DNA from 3 places in the Companilactobacillus sp. genome. Region 3 is predicted to be linked to each of the others. Evidence: predicted binding sites of a transcription regulator. Region 3 holds the regulator's gene; each other region holds the start of a gene.

Region 1 (5,972 bases), 1.4 Mb from region 3:
CTTCAAAGTACTCTGAGATCTGGGTAGCTGATTTATAATCCGTACAGCTATCCTCTTTTCCAATAATGTTCAAAGTCGGAACCAAGATCTGAGCCGACTTTTTCAATTGTCGGTCCATCTCAGAATATTCCTCATCAAATGGATTAACGCCCCAACGTTGACGGTAAGTATCCAAAGTTACTTCCGCCCAGTCCTCATTTTGGAAAAAACTAGTCAACGTTTGGGCTTTCTGTGCAGTCATAGTAAATCTTGGGCTCCATTCCTTCCACATGAAGAGTGCGAATTCGCTTTGACGTTTGCGAACGTATTCTGCACCTTGATCAGTCGTCATATACCATTGATACCAGTATTCCTTAATTTGTTTCAACGACATCCGGCTGAACATTTGCCACCCTTCGGACAAGACAACTTCCGATTTTACTAAGTCGGTACCGTAGAGACTAGCTAAAGTCATCGCGGTAAAGGCTCCCCAATCTTGGCCAATGATCCGGACTGACGTTAAGTCTAAGGCTTCGATAAATTCCTTGATATCAGTCGCAAACGCCAATGGACCTCCAGTTCGACGAGCATTGTCATCCAAAAAAGTAGTGTGACCAAAGCCTCGAAGTGATGGCACAAAAGTTTGGTAGCCACTATTATGCAAATGTGGCAGCACTTCATCCCAAGTTCTCACGCAGTCAGGCCAACCATGCAATAAAATAACTGGTTGTCCGTCTTCTGGACCTGATATTTCGTATGACATTTGAAGCTTGCTAGTTTTGACGTATTTTTCTCTCATGACGTTCCCCTATTTTTGGTTCTGATTTTGATGCCATTGCTTAATGTATTCTAGACGTTGCTTAAAGCGTTCTTCATTCCCCTGTGTTGTTGGAAAATAATATTCGTGCCCCTCAAGATCAGGTGGCATTGTCTTCATTGAAGTCAACTTGTCCTCTGTATTATGCGCGTATTGATAATTTTTTCCATAGTCTAATTCTTCCATTAACTTCGTTGGAGCATTGCGGATCTGTAAGGGTACCGGTTCATTGCCAGTTTTTTTAACATCCGACTTAGCTTTGCCAGTGGCCGCATAAACTGCGTTTGATTTCGGTGCTAAAGACAAGTAGATCACGCACTCTGTCAAATGAACATTGCACTCAGGCATACCAATGAACTGACAAGCTTGAAAAACATCGACTGCTAACGACAGTGCCCTAGTGTCAGCCAATCCAATATCTTCACTTGCAAACCTGACTAATCGTCTTGCGATGTAGAGTGGATCTTCTCCACCCTCAAGCATTCGCGTTAACCAATAAATAGCTGCGTCGACATCACTGTTTCGCATCGACTTGTGAAGCGCAGAAATAATGTTGTAGTGCTCGTCGCCTTTTTTATCGTAGCGAAGTGATTTGGTATTGATCAGTTGGCCTAAAGTACCCTCTTCAACTTCGACCTTGTCGATCTTACGATTACCATTCAAAACTGCCATTTCCAGCGTATTTAGCGCCGTTCTAGCATCCCCATTAGCAAATTCAGCAATCGTTTTAATATCGTTGTCACTGATTTCTACTTTATAATCGGGAAACGCCTCCGGATTTTTCAGAGCATTATGCAAAAGTTCGACGATATCATCAACCGTCAATTGTTTAAGCACAAAAACTTTGCATCGGGACAGCAAGGCGGAATTGATCTCAAAAGATGGATTCTCAGTTGTTGCGCCAATCAAAATGATGCTGCCACGTTCAACGAATGGTAAAAATGCATCTTGTTGAGCTTTATTGAAACGATGAATTTCATCAATGAAGACGACTGTTCTTTCACCCATCTCACGATTATTTTCTGCTTCCTGCATGATCTCACGAATCTCTTTAATACCACTAGTTACCGCACTGAAAGTAATGAATTGTGACTTGGTCTTATGGGCAATAATCTGTGCCAATGTAGTCTTGCCAACACCAGGAGGTCCCCAAAAAATCATTGATGATAGCTTGTCTTGGTCAATCAGATCACGCAAGATTTTTCCTTTGCCAATCAAATGCTTTTGTCCGGTAAATCCGTCAAAATCAGTTGGACGAACTCGATTAGCTAAGGGTGAATTTTGTTGAGCTTGATCATCAAAAATCGATCCTTGTTTCATTAAAAAGAACCTCCTTTTTAAAAAATATTGCCCAACCTCATGAGGTGGTTGGGTTTTGAAACAATGTTTCATGTGAAACGTGACGTTATTAACCTTATAGTTAGTTATATATGACGTCACATTGGACTTTGTACCAAACATATGTTTGGGTAACTAATACTACACTTTTTACATCTAATTAGCGAATTTATTAACAATCCAATTCTAATTTAATATTATGACTGAAATTTAATCACGTCAAAGTAAAAAACATACCTTCTTATAGGTATGTTTTTAATTACATCTCAAATTGACTGTTATATAAATTAGAATAAAAACCTGCTTGTTTCATTAATTGTCCATGCGTACCTCGTTCTATTATCTTGCCATCCTTTAAAACTAAAATAAGATCAGCATTTTTAATTGTTGAAAGGCGATGAGCAATAATGAATGAGGTCCGGTTTTCTGTCAGCAGATCCATGGCTTTTTGAATTTGCTCCTCAGTTCTAGTATCGACTGAACTAGTAGCCTCATCTAGAATTAGCATCGACTTATTTCTGATCAAAGCTCTAGCAATAGTAAGCAATTGCCTTTGACCCGCAGAAAGGCTGACTGAGTCATCCAAAACGGTCTGATAGCCATTTGGTAGAGTATTAATGAAATGATCGATGTCAACCGCTTTAGTGGCCCTTTTAACTTGTTCATCAGTTACGTCAGATTGATTATATTTGAGATTATTCATGATGGTATCTTCAAATAACCATGTGTCCTGTAATACCATATCGAATTGTTCTCTGACATTGCTACGCTGTAAATTTTGAGTATCGATCCCATCAATCTTGATTTTCCCACTATCTGGGTCATAAAATCTCATCAACAAACTGACGATCGTAGTTTTCCCAGATCCTGTCGGACCCACAATTGCAATCTTCTGACCAGGTTTTACATGAACGTCAAAGTCTTTGATGATTGTATTATCTTTATCATATCCAAATTTTACGTGTTCAAAATCGACCTGACCCTTAGTCTTAACTATTTGATCAGGTTTATCCATCTCATCATCGACTTCTTTTTCATCCAAGAATTCAAAGACTCGTTTCATAGCTGCCTGAGCGGATTGTAAACTTGAAAAAGCTTGTGTTATTTGTGATAACGGTTGGGTAAATATTCTTACAAATACGATAAAAGCAACAACAACACCAATTGTGATCACATGGTTCAAAACTAAAATTGAACCTACAATAACTACGGCAACGTAACCAAAGTTACCGATAAAGTTCATCAGTGGTTGCATGATTCCTGATAAGAATTGAGATTTCCAAACATTGTCGTACAAATTATTATTGAGTTGATCGAATTTTTTCGAAGCATTATCAGTATTATTATAAGTTTTAACGATAGTTTGGCCACTATAAGTCTCTTCTAGAAATCCGGAAACATTAGCCAGACCATTTTGCTGATTATTGAAATACTTCTGCGATCTCATCATGATCAAAATAGTTAATACAAAACCAATCAATACGGCAATTACCGCTGTTAATGTCAGTATCCAATTGGTAATTAGCATCATAACGATTGATCCGACAATTAATAATGTAGACGAAATAACCGTTCCTAAGCTTTGATTCAGCGATTGTCCTAAAGTATCCAAATCATTGGTAACTCGACTTAAAGTATCCCCTTGGTCATGGGTATCAAAATACTTTAATGGCAATCGATTAATTTTGGAACTAATATTCGACCTTAATCCTTGTGTAAATTTTTGTGTGACGGTCGCGATGATAAAACCTTGAAAATAATTAAATATCGCTCCCACAATGTAGATAATCGCTAATATTACAGTGATCTTAAACACTTCTGGCACATTAATAGCTGAATGCAGTCCAGCCGAGATCAAATTGGTGATCTTACTCAATTGACTAGGTCCAATTACCGTTGCCACACTACCGATCAAGGAGAAGATTGCTGCTAAGATCAAATATTTAATATAAGTTTGACCATATTTTTTAATACCGGCCATTAAACTAATCTTTTTATTTTCCATTAGCCAATTCCTCCTTAGAAAGTTGTGAGTAAGCTATTTCTTGATAAACATGATTATCTTTTAATAATTCTTGATGAGTTCCTTGCCCAACGACTTCACCATTATCTAGGACAATGATTTGGTCAGCATCCATAACAGTACTGATTCTTTGGGCAACAATGATTTTGGTAATATTACCAGCTTTTTCTTTTAAGCTTTGGCGCAATTTTGCATCTGTTTCATAATCCAATGCAGAAAATGAATCATCAAATAATAAAATTTCCGGTCTACGTGCGACAGCCCTGGCAATTCCCAATCTTTGTTTCTGACCTCCAGAAAAATTATCGCCATTTTGAGCAACCGGTGCGTCTAATTGTTTATCCTTATCCATCACAAAATCTTTAGATTGAGCTATATCCAATGCTTGATAAATTTCTTCATCCGTTAGGGCTTTTCGATTTTTCTTGGTACCAAAATCAATATTAGATCTAATTGTTCCACTAAAAAGAACAGCACTTTGTGGCACGTACCCAATTTTATCGTTCAAATCTTTTTCAGTGTATTTTCTAATATCTCTGCCATCGATCTTAATTGACCCACTCGTCGCATCATACAAACGGGATATTAACTGTAGTGCTGTACTTTTACCACTCCCAGTCGATCCAATAAAAGCAATTGTCTGACCTTTATTAGCGGTAAAACTCATATCTTTTAGAGCACTAGATTCTGCTCCTTGGTACTTAAAACCAACGTTATCAAACTCAATCTTTCCTGATTCTTCTGTATTATCTTCTGAACCGGATTGTTCTGGATATTGAATAGAAGGCTTTACATCTAACACTTCATTCAAACGGTTTGCCGATACACTGACTCTTGGTAACAAAACAAAGATTATCGACAATAACAAAAATCCCATGATAACTTGCATTGCGTATGAAGAAAAGACAATCATATTACCAAACAATACTAGCTTTTGTGTTTGAGCAGCTGCCTCAATGACTACCGCTCCAATTGCATAAACTGATAAAGTCAAGGCACTGGAAATGAAGGTCATTCCGGGGTTCATTAATGATAAGACTCGATAAGCAAATAAATTTGTTTTGGTTAAATTGTTATTTGCCTCATCGAATTTTTCATTTTGATAATCTTCGGCGTTGTACGCATGGACAACTTTAATACCATTTAGATTCTCACGCGTAATTGAATTTAGTCGATCAGTTAATCCCTGAACTACCTTAAATTTAGGCTGAACCATTAATAAAATGAAGGTCAGCATCAAGACTAATAGTAAAACAGCTATTCCAGTGGCAGTCGTCCATTGCCATCCCTTGTTTGCTATCTTGGTAATTGCCCAAATTGCCGTGATTGGTGCTTTGATAATTGCCTGAAGTCCCATAGCAACAAAGGTTTGCACTTGAGTAATATCATTTGTCGATCTGGTCAAAAGGCTGGGGATAGAAAATTTTTTCAAATCTTCTTGAGAAAAATCCATGACCTGATTAAATGTGTCTTTACGCAAACGTGCCGTAAATCCAGCAGCAATCTTTGCGACGAAATAACCAACTATCACTGATGCGACGACACTCAATATCGATAGTAGCAACATCGTCATTCCTGGTGACAGTATTTGCGAGACCGTGGTACCTTTGGTTTCTAGCTGTTGGGTCAGGACAGACATATAATCAGGAATTTTTAATTCTAGCCAAACCTGAAGTGCTATAAAAATAACACTGACCAATATCATGCCATATTCACGTTTATTCAAACGTTTTAATAATTTAAGCATTCATGTTCTCCTCTATTAAAAGGTGGTTGGCAACATATCATTCCTAATAAGATGCCCTCACCTTATTT
Region 2 (5,972 bases), 130 kb from region 3:
TTGATAATTATTTGGATCGTCGATCCGGATAGTATTTGCGGTATCGACTACGATGATCAAAGCATCTTTATACAAAGCTTGATCAAGATGTTCCATCTTACCGATCCAGTTCAAAATGGGGATATCAGACCCAACTGCAAAAACTTTTTTATCGGGATAAGCTGCTTGAATCGCCAATTTAAGACCTATTTCAGACCCAATAGCATCAGGATCCGGATTTTTATGTCGAGCAATGATAATAGTTTGATTATTTTTAATTTCTGTCAAAATTTCATTGTTCATGGAGTTGCTCCTTAATGATTCAGATTTGAGAGGAAATCGTTAACCTTTTCTTTATAATGATTCTTCTGATTGATTTTTTCCAGTGTTAATTTGTCGTGCGTCGACGTGATACAGTGGTCAGTAGCTTTTTATATAAACTAAGGTAGGGATGGCCAAGTGTTTTGGCATGGGATAATTCTGTATTGAGATCATATGGTACTTTGCGGAAGTTGATATTGTCGATATTTTCGCCAGAAATAGTTAGAAGCAGGTAGCTGGCATCTCGGTCATGCATAAATTTTTTGCGAGTGTACCAAGGTTGGCCAACAGAACCAGGATTAAATATCATTTGACCAATCGTAGTGTAACGCCAAACTGGAGTATGCGTATGACCATAAATAGCGACATCCATATCTTCTCCAATATTTAACTCATTGAAACTTGCTTCGTCGCCATAGGGGAACAATGTGCCACCGTGATTGCTATTCGGCAAATTATGTGTCAACGAAAAAATTAAACCTTGTTCAACTTTTTTACCAGTCATGGGAAGATTTTGAATTTGCTTGCGACGGTTTGGACTAAAATTTTCTTGGTCGTATCTAACTAAATTAGCGAAGTAGACGTTAGTAGGGTTATCGAAATCAACTTGGTCGCCATCGTTCATAATTTTATTATAAACTGATTCCCAATTTCCCAATAGATATTGAGTCGTGTTGACTTCTTCCAACATCTGAAAACATTCCTCAGTTGATGATCCGCCGAAGCCGATATCTCCAATCGACCATATTTCTGTCGCATTATTTTTTTCAGCGTCTTGTAAAACAGCTTTTAAGGCAGTAGCATTACCGTGGCTGTCAGCGACAACAGCGATAGTTTTCGTCATTTGTATTACTCCTCATAAAAAAATTGTATCAACGATTATTTGTGAATTGATTATTTAATTAAAGTTTAGAACACTAAATAACAAAAACATAGTTAAATTCAGATAAAAATAATTACGTGGGGCTATTTTAAAATGGCAAAATTGAGAAATTTTTTGGATCCGAGAAATTTGATTTACAAAATGATCAAATTAGCTTAATAGTTGATAACTATAGGGGAATAGTATTTTTCACGATGTTCAAATATATATTAGTTAACAATTATGATATATATCATATAAAAAAATGAGCATTTTATGTGCCACTTTTTCATATTAGCCTTATAATGGGGTCGTAAATTCAAGGAGGTTATTTGACATGACAGAAATTTTAAATGACGCAGACATTGCAAAGGAACCTGAAATTTTGAATACACCAATGAAAGATGCATTTGACTGGAGCGACGACAAGACCGACGTTCGTGATGCAATTTGGGACAACTTTATGGAAAACAATAACCATAGCACAGACAAGACTGTTGAAGCTATGAAGCCATTTTTGGATATGAGCGAAGATGACGTAAGAGACTACGTTGAAAAGAATTTGAAAAAATAATAAAAACGCATAATAATTATAAAAAATCTCTGTGATCGAAAGATTCAGAGATTTTTTGTTTGTTCTAAAATTAAAGAAATAATGGTCAAATAGCCGTCATTTGACGAAAATAAAAATAAATTTGAGTAAAAACAGCAAATCAGTATCTATTTTTGTCAAAAACATGTATACTCACATTATTGTATTAAGAGTTGGTTAGAGATTTAATTTTTCGTACGAATGGTTAACTTCTGAACTTAGCTTAACAATGCAAAAATATTGCGCAAAAGCGCTGGAGGTTCTCATTCATGGAACAAGGAACAGTTAAATGGTTTAACCCTGATAAAGGTTTTGGTTTTATTACTCGCGAAGATGGTAGTGACGTATTTGCTCACTTCTCAGCTATCCAAGGTGAAGGATTCAAGACTTTAGACGAAGGTCAACACGTAACATTCGACGTAGAAGACGGCGAACGTGGACCACAAGCTGCTAACATCGTTAAAGACTAATTAGTAGTTTACTTAAGAAAGACACGATAATTCGTGTCTTTTTTTTCTACTTAGACTAAGCACCAAGGGTGCTTAGTCTAAGTATACGGCGATGTTCAAAGAACATCGGCGCTTCCTTTAAAAAAAATATAGAAATTCCAGATAGTTAGTACAACGCTAATTGTCTGGAATTTTTTTTGAGATCAATAATCGCTTGAAAATACGAACACATGTTCGTATAATGAATTTAAAAGGTTGGTGATTTCAATGGAACGAATTGTCCCGCGGGATAAATGGCTATATAACGATCGTGGCATGATGAAGTGGATGGGCTGGTTGTTGAGTGATCACAGTGCATTTATGGAAGGAGAAAAGAATAAGGAGAACTTACAGCCAATATTGCCACAAATGGGAGTTGTTGATATCAGCGACCGTTTGCAACAAGCATGGGAATCAGCTGATTATGTCTCAATTCAATTAAACGTTTTGAATCACGATAACTTTGTCCCTGAGTTAGTGGGGGTAGTAGTCGGATTTGATGCAGGTAGGATTTATTTGCAAATGGATAGCGGGGAAACCAAATTACTTAGAGTAGAAGAAATTCGTTCAGTTATTCCAGTCAGAGAAGATAAATGGTGGAATGATGATAAATAAAAAAAGCCGAACCAGTTTTATCTGGTCCGACTCGTGATAGGGAAATTAATCTGTAATTTCTTTGATTTGTTTTCTAAGTTTATTTTGATAAGTGATGATCCAGAGGTCATTAGGATATTGAGCCATGATATTATCACAAAATTTGACCGGATCAGATCCGATGATATTTTCAACTGGAACATTTTCAGCTGAACTCTCTTGGAACATATGCAAGACAGCTTCAAGGGCGTCCATGAATCCCTCGCCCTTAGCAAAATTCCACATATATTTTTCGATGGCCTTCATAGCCTCATCATATGGTTGTGGCAAAGCATCAGTATCTTTTTTAAAATTGCGATAACGTTGCTTGTCTCCTAAGATTTTTTTTAAAAAGTTTGGCATGTTTATTTATCCTCCAATTGCTGCATTTTTTCTGCCAAAAAAGTCCATTTGGTCCAGAATTCTTTTAAATATTTTTCACCATTTTCGTTTAGTCGATAAAATTTTCGTTGTGGACCGACATCTGACTTTCGACGTTCAACCGTCAATAAATTCTTTTTCTCAAGTCGTAGGAGAACTGTATAAACAGTTCCTTCCACAATATCTTCAAATCCAAAATCAATCAGATAATTGGTGATCTCATACCCGTAAGTTTCGCCTTTGCTGATATGCTGCAAGACGATTCCTTCCAGTGATCCTTTTAGTAGCTCAGTTAATCCTTTCATGACTTATCCCTTCATTTACCAGCAGCAAAGACACTACTGAGTATTGCTAAGTACAGGTACATAGTATTACACAGTAGTGTGACTGTCAACAATTATTTTTGGATGATCATATTGAAAATACGAACACATGTTCGTATAATTATTTTTAAAAGATGAGGTGAGTACTAATGGTAAACCCACTTGATGATCCTGAGCGCTTGCCAGTCAGAGATATTATGTGCATTGACTGTAAGTCATTCTATGCCAGTACGGAAGCCATTAGACGCGGAGAATTTCCCTTGGCGGCTAAAATAGCAGTCCTGTCTCGTGCTGAATCAAACGGTGGACTGATTTTAGCAGCTTCTCCAGATACTAAGAAAGATTATGGAGTTAAATTGGGAACGCGTAAATTTGAGATTACTCCTGATATGGATATCGAATTAGCAGCTCCGCACATGGCTGATTACATCAAATTGAATTATCGAATCAACAAAATTTTTCGACAATTTACAGATGATCAGCATTGGTATGTATATAGTGTCGACGAGTCATTTATTGACTGCACCCATAGTCATGATTTGTTTGGAAGCAATGAAGAGATCGCAGATAAAATCCAAAAGAAAGTTTTTAAGGAAACAGGGATCGTTACCACGATTGGCATTGGTCCTAATCCATTGATGGCCAAGTTAGCTTTAGACAATGCTGCTAAGGTTAAAGCTCCTTGGCGGGCTACATGGAGCTATGAGGACGTTCCTGAGACGATTTGGAAGATTGGTTCGTTAACTGACTTTTGGTCGATTGGAGCGAAGACAGCAGCCAAATTGGAACATATGGGGATACATTCTATTTATGACTTGGCACATTCTGATCGAAAAAAGCTTAATCAGAAGTTCGGAGTTTTAGGAGACGCTCTGTATTTTCACAGCTGGGGAATCGATTATTCAGATCTAGCTAGAAGATACGTACCACGTGAGGACAATAAAGGTTACGGAAACAGTCAGGTCTTGATGCGAGATTATTCTACTGTTGAAGATATTGAAACAGTCTTATTTGAAATTGCTGATCAAGTGGCGACGAGACTGCGTAAACATAAAGTTCAAGGAGAGGTCATTGGCATTTCGGTAGGATTTTCAGAGCCTAATGAACATAATCAACGCGGATGGAGTGCCCAAACTACTGTCGATCCAACTAATCAAACTAACGATTTGATCAGAGCAGTCAAATATTTATTTGAGAAGAAATGGCAGGGAGAATCGTTAAGAAATTTGGGGGTTCGTGTTAACCGAGTCAGCAAGCCCAGTTCAGTTCAACTGTCGCTATTTGAAAATGCCGAGAAACATGAAGCTAATTTGAAATTGGAGCATACGATTGATCAAATTAGAGATCGTTATGGATACAAATCAATTGTTCGTGGATACAGTAAAAAGGATGCTGGTACCGCAATTGAGAGATCTAAGTTGGTAGGAGGGCATCAAGCATAAAAAATAATTTTAAAATAAATACCGCAATTTTATGATAATTGAAAATTTTGAATAATCTTCATTTAAAAATCAATCTGTAAATAGATTGATTTTTATTTTTATTGATTTAAAAAGAATTATTTAACATTGACCTCCGGTCAAATTTAAATTAAAATACTTGTAAATTGACCAACGGTCATTTATAAAAAAGGGATTTCTTATGACAAACATTTATACATTAGACCAAAAAAACGCTAAACGACAAGCAATTATGAAGGCTGCTGTACGTCTATTTAAAACAAAAGGATATTCTGAAATAACGATGAAACGTATCGCTGAGACTATAGGCATATCAAAAGGAACAACTTTCAATTATTTTTCAACTAAAGAAGATCTTTTTATGAGTATCCTTTTAGAAAGTTATCAACAATTTTTTGCTGATTTGTTGATCAAAATGGATGGATATGAATCTATTGATCAAAAAACGTATATCAATTTTATGGTTGAACAAACCGAAAATCTAATTCAAAACTATGATGTTTTAGTTCGATTGAATTCAATTAGAGGTCCAATCTTAGAGGGAAATGCAAATATGGATGAGACGGTTGTAAAGCGTAATGATTTATATGAAATTAGCAAAAAATTAGGCCAGAAATTAGTTGAGAAGACTAATGGTTTGTTGAATCAAATGCAATTTAGTCACATGTTTGTTATTCAAAGTGGAATTATTAGTGGTTTGATGAATATGTCATCACTTGCAAAGTTTAATCACGAGGATTTAAAAGTTGATTATCCAGATTTTGAAATTAAATTGGTACCAGAGGCGCAACAACAAATGCGCTATTACTTAACAGAATATTTAAAGGAATTAAAGAAAAATGAATGAAGAACAAATAAGAAATTTTGCAATTATTGCTCATATCGATCATGGCAAATCGACATTAGCCGATAGGATCATGGAACTTACGCATA
Region 3 (5,972 bases):
GATCATCAAGACACAATCTGGACAACAAGAATTTACAGTTGAATCTTCTCGTGCTCACAAGAATTTCATTTTGTTGAAATTCAAGGGATACGACAATATCAATGATGTTGAACAATTCAAGAATGATCAATTGTTTACAACAGACGAAATCACACCCAAATTAGCCGAGGGTGAATTTCTTTACAGCCAAATCGTTGGTTTAACAGTTATTGACCCTAACTTGGGCGAGATTGGCAAGATCACCGAGATAATGGAATTAGGACCAAATGATGTTTGGGTAGTAAAGGGCCCCAAGTATGATGAAGTTTTAGTACCTTACATTGAGGACGTCGTTAAAAAAATAGATTTGGAAAATAAACAGGTTACTGTCGATATTCCGGATGGGTTGATCGACTAATGGATATATCAGTCTTAAGTATTTTTCCAAAAATGTTTGATGCCCTTAACGAATCTGTAATTGGCAAAGCTCAAGAAAAGGGGCTACTCAATTTACAGGTGGTCGATTTTCGCGACTTTACCACTGATAAACAAAATCACGTTGATGATGCTCCTTATGGCGGTGGAGCAGGGATGCTGCTTCAAGCTCAACCAATCTATGATGCAATGAGCTATCTAGACAATGAGAACCCCGGCAAGAAAAGAGTCATTTTATTAGATCCAGCAGGGAAAACATTTGACGCCAAAATGGCTCAGTCCTTTGCAAAAGAAGACCACTTAGTGTTCATCTGTGGGCACTATGAAGGTTTTGATGAACGAATCAAAGATTTAGTAACTGATGAAGTTTCAATTGGAGACTACGTTCTGACAGGTGGAGAACTCCCAACAATGAGTATGATCGATGCAACGATGCGATTTGTTCCCGGAGTTTTAGGAAATAATGTGTCAGCAGATGAGGATTCGTTTTCACATGGATTGTTAGAATATCCGCAATACACGCGTCCAGCTGATTTCCGCGGTAAAAAGGTACCTGAAGTATTAACTAGTGGCAATCACGAAAAAATTCGAGTTTGGCGTTTAAAACAAGCTCTGAAAAAGACGCTTGAACGTCGACCAGACTTACTAAAAACAATTGAATTAAATGACGAAGAGAAAAAGCTTCTTCGTGAAATTCGTTCAGAAATGTAGTTTACATTACAATGTAAATAATGTAATATATTATAAGTGTTTAAACACAATCAACGATGTTCCGCTGTGTATTATCAAGATATGCATGAGTGTCGGATAGGGAGACAGATTAATGAAACCATTAATTCAAGAAATTACTAAGGAACAACTTCGTTCAGATATTCCAGACTTCCGCCCTGGTGACACAGTACGTGTTCATGCTAAGGTTGTTGAAGGTTCTCGTGAACGTATTCAGTTGTTTGAAGGCGTTGTAATCAAGAAACATGGTACAGGTATCCAAGCTACATATACTGTACGTAAGATGTCAAGTGGTGTTGGTGTTGAAAGAACATTCCCACTTAACACACCTCGTGTTGAAAAGATCGACGTTGTTAGATATGGTAGTGTACGTCGTGCTAAACTTTACTATCTACGTGATCGTACTGGTAAAGCAGCTCGTATTAAAGAACGTCGTCGTGATATCTAATCAGGACATAATAAAAAGAAGACTTGCATTTGCAAGTCTTCTTTTTTTGTTCAAATGTTAAAAAATTTGTGGACGATAGAGACCAACGACTTTACCAACGACTTCAACGTTTTCCAAGATAATTGGATCCATAGTATCGTTTTCTGGTTGAAGACGGAAATGTCCGCTTTCGGCGAAGAAACGCTTGCACGTTGCCTCAATATCTTCCGTCATTGCAATGACGATCTCACCATTATTTGCAGTATTTTGTTCGTGGACAATTACTTGATCTCCATCCAAAATACCGACATTTATCATACTATCACCATGGATCTTCAACATGAATAATTCACCAGAATCTCTTGTTAAATCAGGTGGTAGTGGGAAAGTACCTTCAAAGTCATGTTCAGCTGAGATTGGTTGACCAGCAGCAACAGTACCAATAATAGGTATCTCCTTTGATTTAATTCCAATCAAATTCAAACCAGCAATGGTTAATTCGAGTGCACGTGGCTTAGTAGGGTCACGTTGGATGTATCCTTTTTTCTCTAAACGAGATAAGTGGCCATGAACAGTAGAAGTTGATGAAAGATCAACTGCTTCACAGATTTCTCGAACTGTTGGTGGATATCCATGTTCATCCAAATAGTCATGAATGCACTCTAGAATCTGAGTTTGTTTTGATCCTTCGTTTTTTGACATTAGAACACCTCATTGTTAATATCTTATTTAGATTGTATCAAACCGCATGATATAATTCAAACAAGTGTTCGGTTATTGGAGTGAATAATATGACAAAACAAGAAACACTGATTGCGAAACTAAATGACTTGGCCCACAAGGCTAAAGCTGGAACAATCACAAAAGAAGAAGAAGAGGAGCAACGTGCTCTTCGTAAAGAATACCTGGAGAATTTCAGGGCTGAATTTAAGACTCAAATTGAGAATATGAGAGTCTTCGATAAAAAGGGTGAAGAAGTGACTCCTGAAAAGGTTCGCCGTATTCAAAGAGAAAAGGGTCTCAGAGACGATTAGACTTTTATTTATATATAAATTAATGTAATATTAACTGGTATGGAAAGGGTGAATAGCATATGTGGCCTATAATAATCGCTGCCGTTATTGGTATTTTGGTTGGTGTAGTTATTGGATTCTTCGTTGCAAGATGGTATATGAAGAAATATTTCCAAGACAATCCACCTATCAGTGCTGATATGATCAAACAAATGATGTCTCAAATGGGACAAAAGCCATCACAAAAGAAACTTAATCAAGTTATGGCTTCTATGAAAGCACAACAAAAGAAAAATAATTAATCATTTTATATCCCGATACGAAAATTTCGTATCGGGATTTTTTTGTACCCTTTGAAATATACCATTAAAATACGAACTATATATATATAATATATTTCATATTAAATTATAAGCAGTAATTAACGAACTATATTCATAAAATAACGAATATCATACGTTAATTTGTTGAAAATCCAAATTAAACTTGGTAGACTTTAAATATGCTTAAAGGAAGAAGATGACTTATGAAAGATGTAGCGATTATTATGGGTTCAATTTCTGACCTATCAACTATGCAATTTACGATCGATACTTTGAAGGAATTAGGGGTTTCTTATTCGGTCAAGGTTATCTCGGCTCATCGTATGCCTCAAGAAATGATCGACTTTGGTACAAATGCTTGCGATGAAGGCTTTAATGTGATCATTGCTGGTGCTGGAGGTGCAGCTCATTTACCAGGAATGGTAGCAGCAACAACTAATTTGCCAGTAATTGGCGTACCCGTTCAGTCCAAGGCACTTAGCGGAATGGATTCTCTTTTATCTATTGTGCAAATGCCTGGTGGAGTTCCAGTCGCAACAATGGCAATCGGGAAAGCCGGTGCAACTAACGCTGCCTTAATGGCTACAAAAATTTGTGCACTAACTAATGATGATTATGCACAAGCACTAACAAAATATCGCGAAGATATGCATCAAAAATCAATCGAAAGTGGGCAACAGTTTGAATAAAATTCATTTACCAGGTGAGACCATTGGAATCATCGGTGGGGGTCAATTAGGACAAATGATGGCCGCTTCTGCCAAAGAAAAAGGATTTAAGGTATTGATACTAGATCCAACACCGAATTGTCCAGCAGCTCAAGTATCAGACGGACAAATTGTCAGCAGTTATGATGATTTATCAGGATTGATCAAATTAGCCAAAAAGTGCGATGTGTTGACATACGAATTTGAAAATGTTGATGCAGAAACCATCAGCGAAGTCAAGAAATATACCGATGTGCCACAAGGTACTAAGGCGTTGATCGTGACGCAGAATCGCATCCGTGAAAAAAGCTTTTTGGAAGATAATGGATTTCCTGTTGTCAAACACGCAATTGTCAACTCGTATTCTGAATTTACAAGTGCAATCGAGTCAGTAGGAATCCCTGCAATCCTCAAAACAGTTGAAGGTGGATACGACGGTAAAGGTCAATTAAGAATTGAAGACAATTCGTTTTCTGAAAATGACGTTCAAGAATTATTGACTAGCGGAACTTGTATCTTAGAAGCTCAAATTGATCTTCTAAAAGAAGTCTCCGTTGTAATATCAGGAAATTCAAATGGCGAACAATCGGTTTTTCCAGTGATCGAAAATGAACATCGAAACAACATTCTTCACATCAGTAATTGTCCAGCTTTTATCAAAGCAGAAACAGAACAAGAATGTTATCAAATCGCTGCCAAAATTGCTTCAGGTTTAAATCTTGTTGGTACAATGTGCGTTGAATTTTTCATTGATACTAAACACCAGGTTTATGTTAATGAAATTGCTCCACGTCCACATAACTCTGGACATTTAACTATTGAAGCTTGTAACGTGTCGCAATTTGATACTCATATCTTAGGTGTCTGCGGCTGGGAAATGCCAAAGGTGAAGTTGTTTGAATCAGCTATCATGGTCAATTTATTGGGACAACACTTGCAACCTGCAAAAGATGCAATCACTAAACATGTTGATTGGTATTTTCACGATTATGGCAAGGCGGAGGCCAAGCATAATCGTAAAATGGGTCACATCACGATTTTGACTGACAATATTGAACTTTCTAAACTACAAATACAAAATGATCCCATTTGGGACAAATAGGGGGAACTATGTCTGATCAATTAATTTATTCAGGAAAAGCAAAGGATGTTTTTGCAACTGATAATGAATCAGAACTATTAATGGTTTACAAGGACCAAGCCACAGCATTTAATGGCGAACGAAAAGAACAAATTCCTGGAAAAGGAAAATTGAACTGCCAAATTTCTTCCTATATTTTTGATTATTTGATCAAAAATGGTATCACGACACATTTAGTCAAAAATGTTTCTGACCACGAACAATTAGTTTTGAAGACTGAATTGATTCCAGTGGAAGTTGTTTTGAGAAATAAAATCGCCGGAAGCTTTGCTCGAAAATTCGGTTTAGATGAAGGTAAAGATCTTCAAAAACCAATTATTGAATTTTATTACAAAAGCGATGAATTAGATGATCCATTCATTAACGACAACCAAATTGAATCGTTGAACATCGCAACTGAAGCCGAATTAACTTACATTAAGGAACAAACCTTAAAAATCAATCAACTGTTGATCAAACTTTTTTCACAGGACGATTTGGATTTAGTTGATTTTAAACTTGAGTTTGGAAGAGTCGACGGAAAAATTATTTTGATCGATGAATTTTCTCCGGATAACTGTCGTCTATGGGATTCTCAGAGCCATCAATCATTAGATAAAGACGTTTTCAGAAAGAATCAAGCAGATCTTGTTGAAACTTACACCAAAGTACTTAATCGCTTAGAAGGAGCCAAATAATGACTTTAGTAAAGGTATATGTTACTTACAAAAAATCAATTTTAGACCCACAAGGTGAAGCAGTTAAAAAGGCTGTCCACGGAATGGGGTTCAATGACATCAACGGGATCAGAATGGGTAAATATTTTGAAATCACTGTCGATGGAAATTCACCTCATGTTAAAGAAGATATCGAAACAATTTGCGATAGCTTATTGGCTAATCCAAACATGGAAACTTATCGTTACGAATTCGTTGAACCGGAGGCAATTTAATGAAGTTTGCTGTGATCGTTTTTCCTGGCTCCAATTGCGATAAAGATTTGTATTTTGCTATCAAAGACGGCGTTAAGGCTGAAGTAGAACTGGTAGATTTTCGTCAAACATCATTGGCTGGATTTGACGCAGTGCTAATTCCTGGTGGTTTTTCTTATGGAGACTATTTGAGAAGTGGAGCGATTGCTGCACATGCACCAATTATCCCGGAAATAAAACAACTTGCTAATGAAGGAAAACCTGTATTGGGAATTTGCAACGGGTTCCAAATTTTAACCGAGATTGGA

The links. Region 3 encodes LexA, which represses DNA repair genes until DNA is damaged. Its sites were predicted from a motif close to CNAACANNTGTTNG; they were not measured.
Region 1: the regulator LexA is predicted to act here: its motif matches at 2,251-2,264, upstream of LKF16_RS07755 (replication-associated recombination protein A).
Region 2: the regulator LexA is predicted to act here: its motif matches at 3,682-3,695, upstream of LKF16_RS00220 (Y-family DNA polymerase).

What each region holds. Positions count from the first base shown of each region.
Region 1 is NZ_JAKVLR010000001.1:1,596,316-1,602,287, forward strand. It holds gene LKF16_RS07750 (alpha/beta fold hydrolase) at 1-778, opposite strand, end outside; gene LKF16_RS07755 (replication-associated recombination protein A) at 788-2,116, opposite strand; gene LKF16_RS07760 (ABC transporter ATP-binding protein) at 2,394-4,139, opposite strand; gene LKF16_RS07765 (ABC transporter ATP-binding protein) at 4,129-5,904, opposite strand; gene LKF16_RS07770 (MarR family winged helix-turn-helix transcriptional regulator) at 5,967-5,972, opposite strand, start outside.
Region 2 is NZ_JAKVLR010000001.1:38,903-44,874, forward strand. It holds gene LKF16_RS00185 (DHH family phosphoesterase) at 1-282, opposite strand, end outside; gene LKF16_RS00190 (metallophosphoesterase family protein) at 368-1,144, opposite strand; gene LKF16_RS00195 (P8 family protein) at 1,500-1,736, shown strand; gene LKF16_RS00200 (cold-shock protein) at 2,024-2,224, shown strand; gene LKF16_RS00205 (DNA-directed RNA polymerase subunit beta) at 2,471-2,857, shown strand; gene LKF16_RS00210 (DUF1048 domain-containing protein) at 2,903-3,238, opposite strand; gene LKF16_RS00215 (PadR family transcriptional regulator) at 3,241-3,561, opposite strand; gene LKF16_RS00220 (Y-family DNA polymerase) at 3,729-5,021, shown strand; gene LKF16_RS00225 (TetR/AcrR family transcriptional regulator) at 5,221-5,886, shown strand; gene lepA (translation elongation factor 4) at 5,879-5,972, shown strand, end outside.
Region 3 is NZ_JAKVLR010000001.1:171,593-177,564, forward strand. It holds gene rimM (ribosome maturation factor RimM) at 1-397, shown strand, start outside; gene trmD (tRNA (guanosine(37)-N1)-methyltransferase TrmD) at 397-1,125, shown strand; gene rplS (50S ribosomal protein L19) at 1,238-1,591, shown strand; gene lexA (transcriptional repressor LexA) at 1,649-2,272, opposite strand; gene LKF16_RS00880 (DUF896 domain-containing protein) at 2,362-2,604, shown strand; gene LKF16_RS00885 (YneF family protein) at 2,664-2,885, shown strand; gene purE (5-(carboxyamino)imidazole ribonucleotide mutase) at 3,110-3,595, shown strand; gene purK (5-(carboxyamino)imidazole ribonucleotide synthase) at 3,588-4,715, shown strand; gene purC (phosphoribosylaminoimidazolesuccinocarboxamide synthase) at 4,724-5,431, shown strand; gene purS (phosphoribosylformylglycinamidine synthase subunit PurS) at 5,431-5,685, shown strand; gene purQ (phosphoribosylformylglycinamidine synthase subunit PurQ) at 5,685-5,972, shown strand, end outside.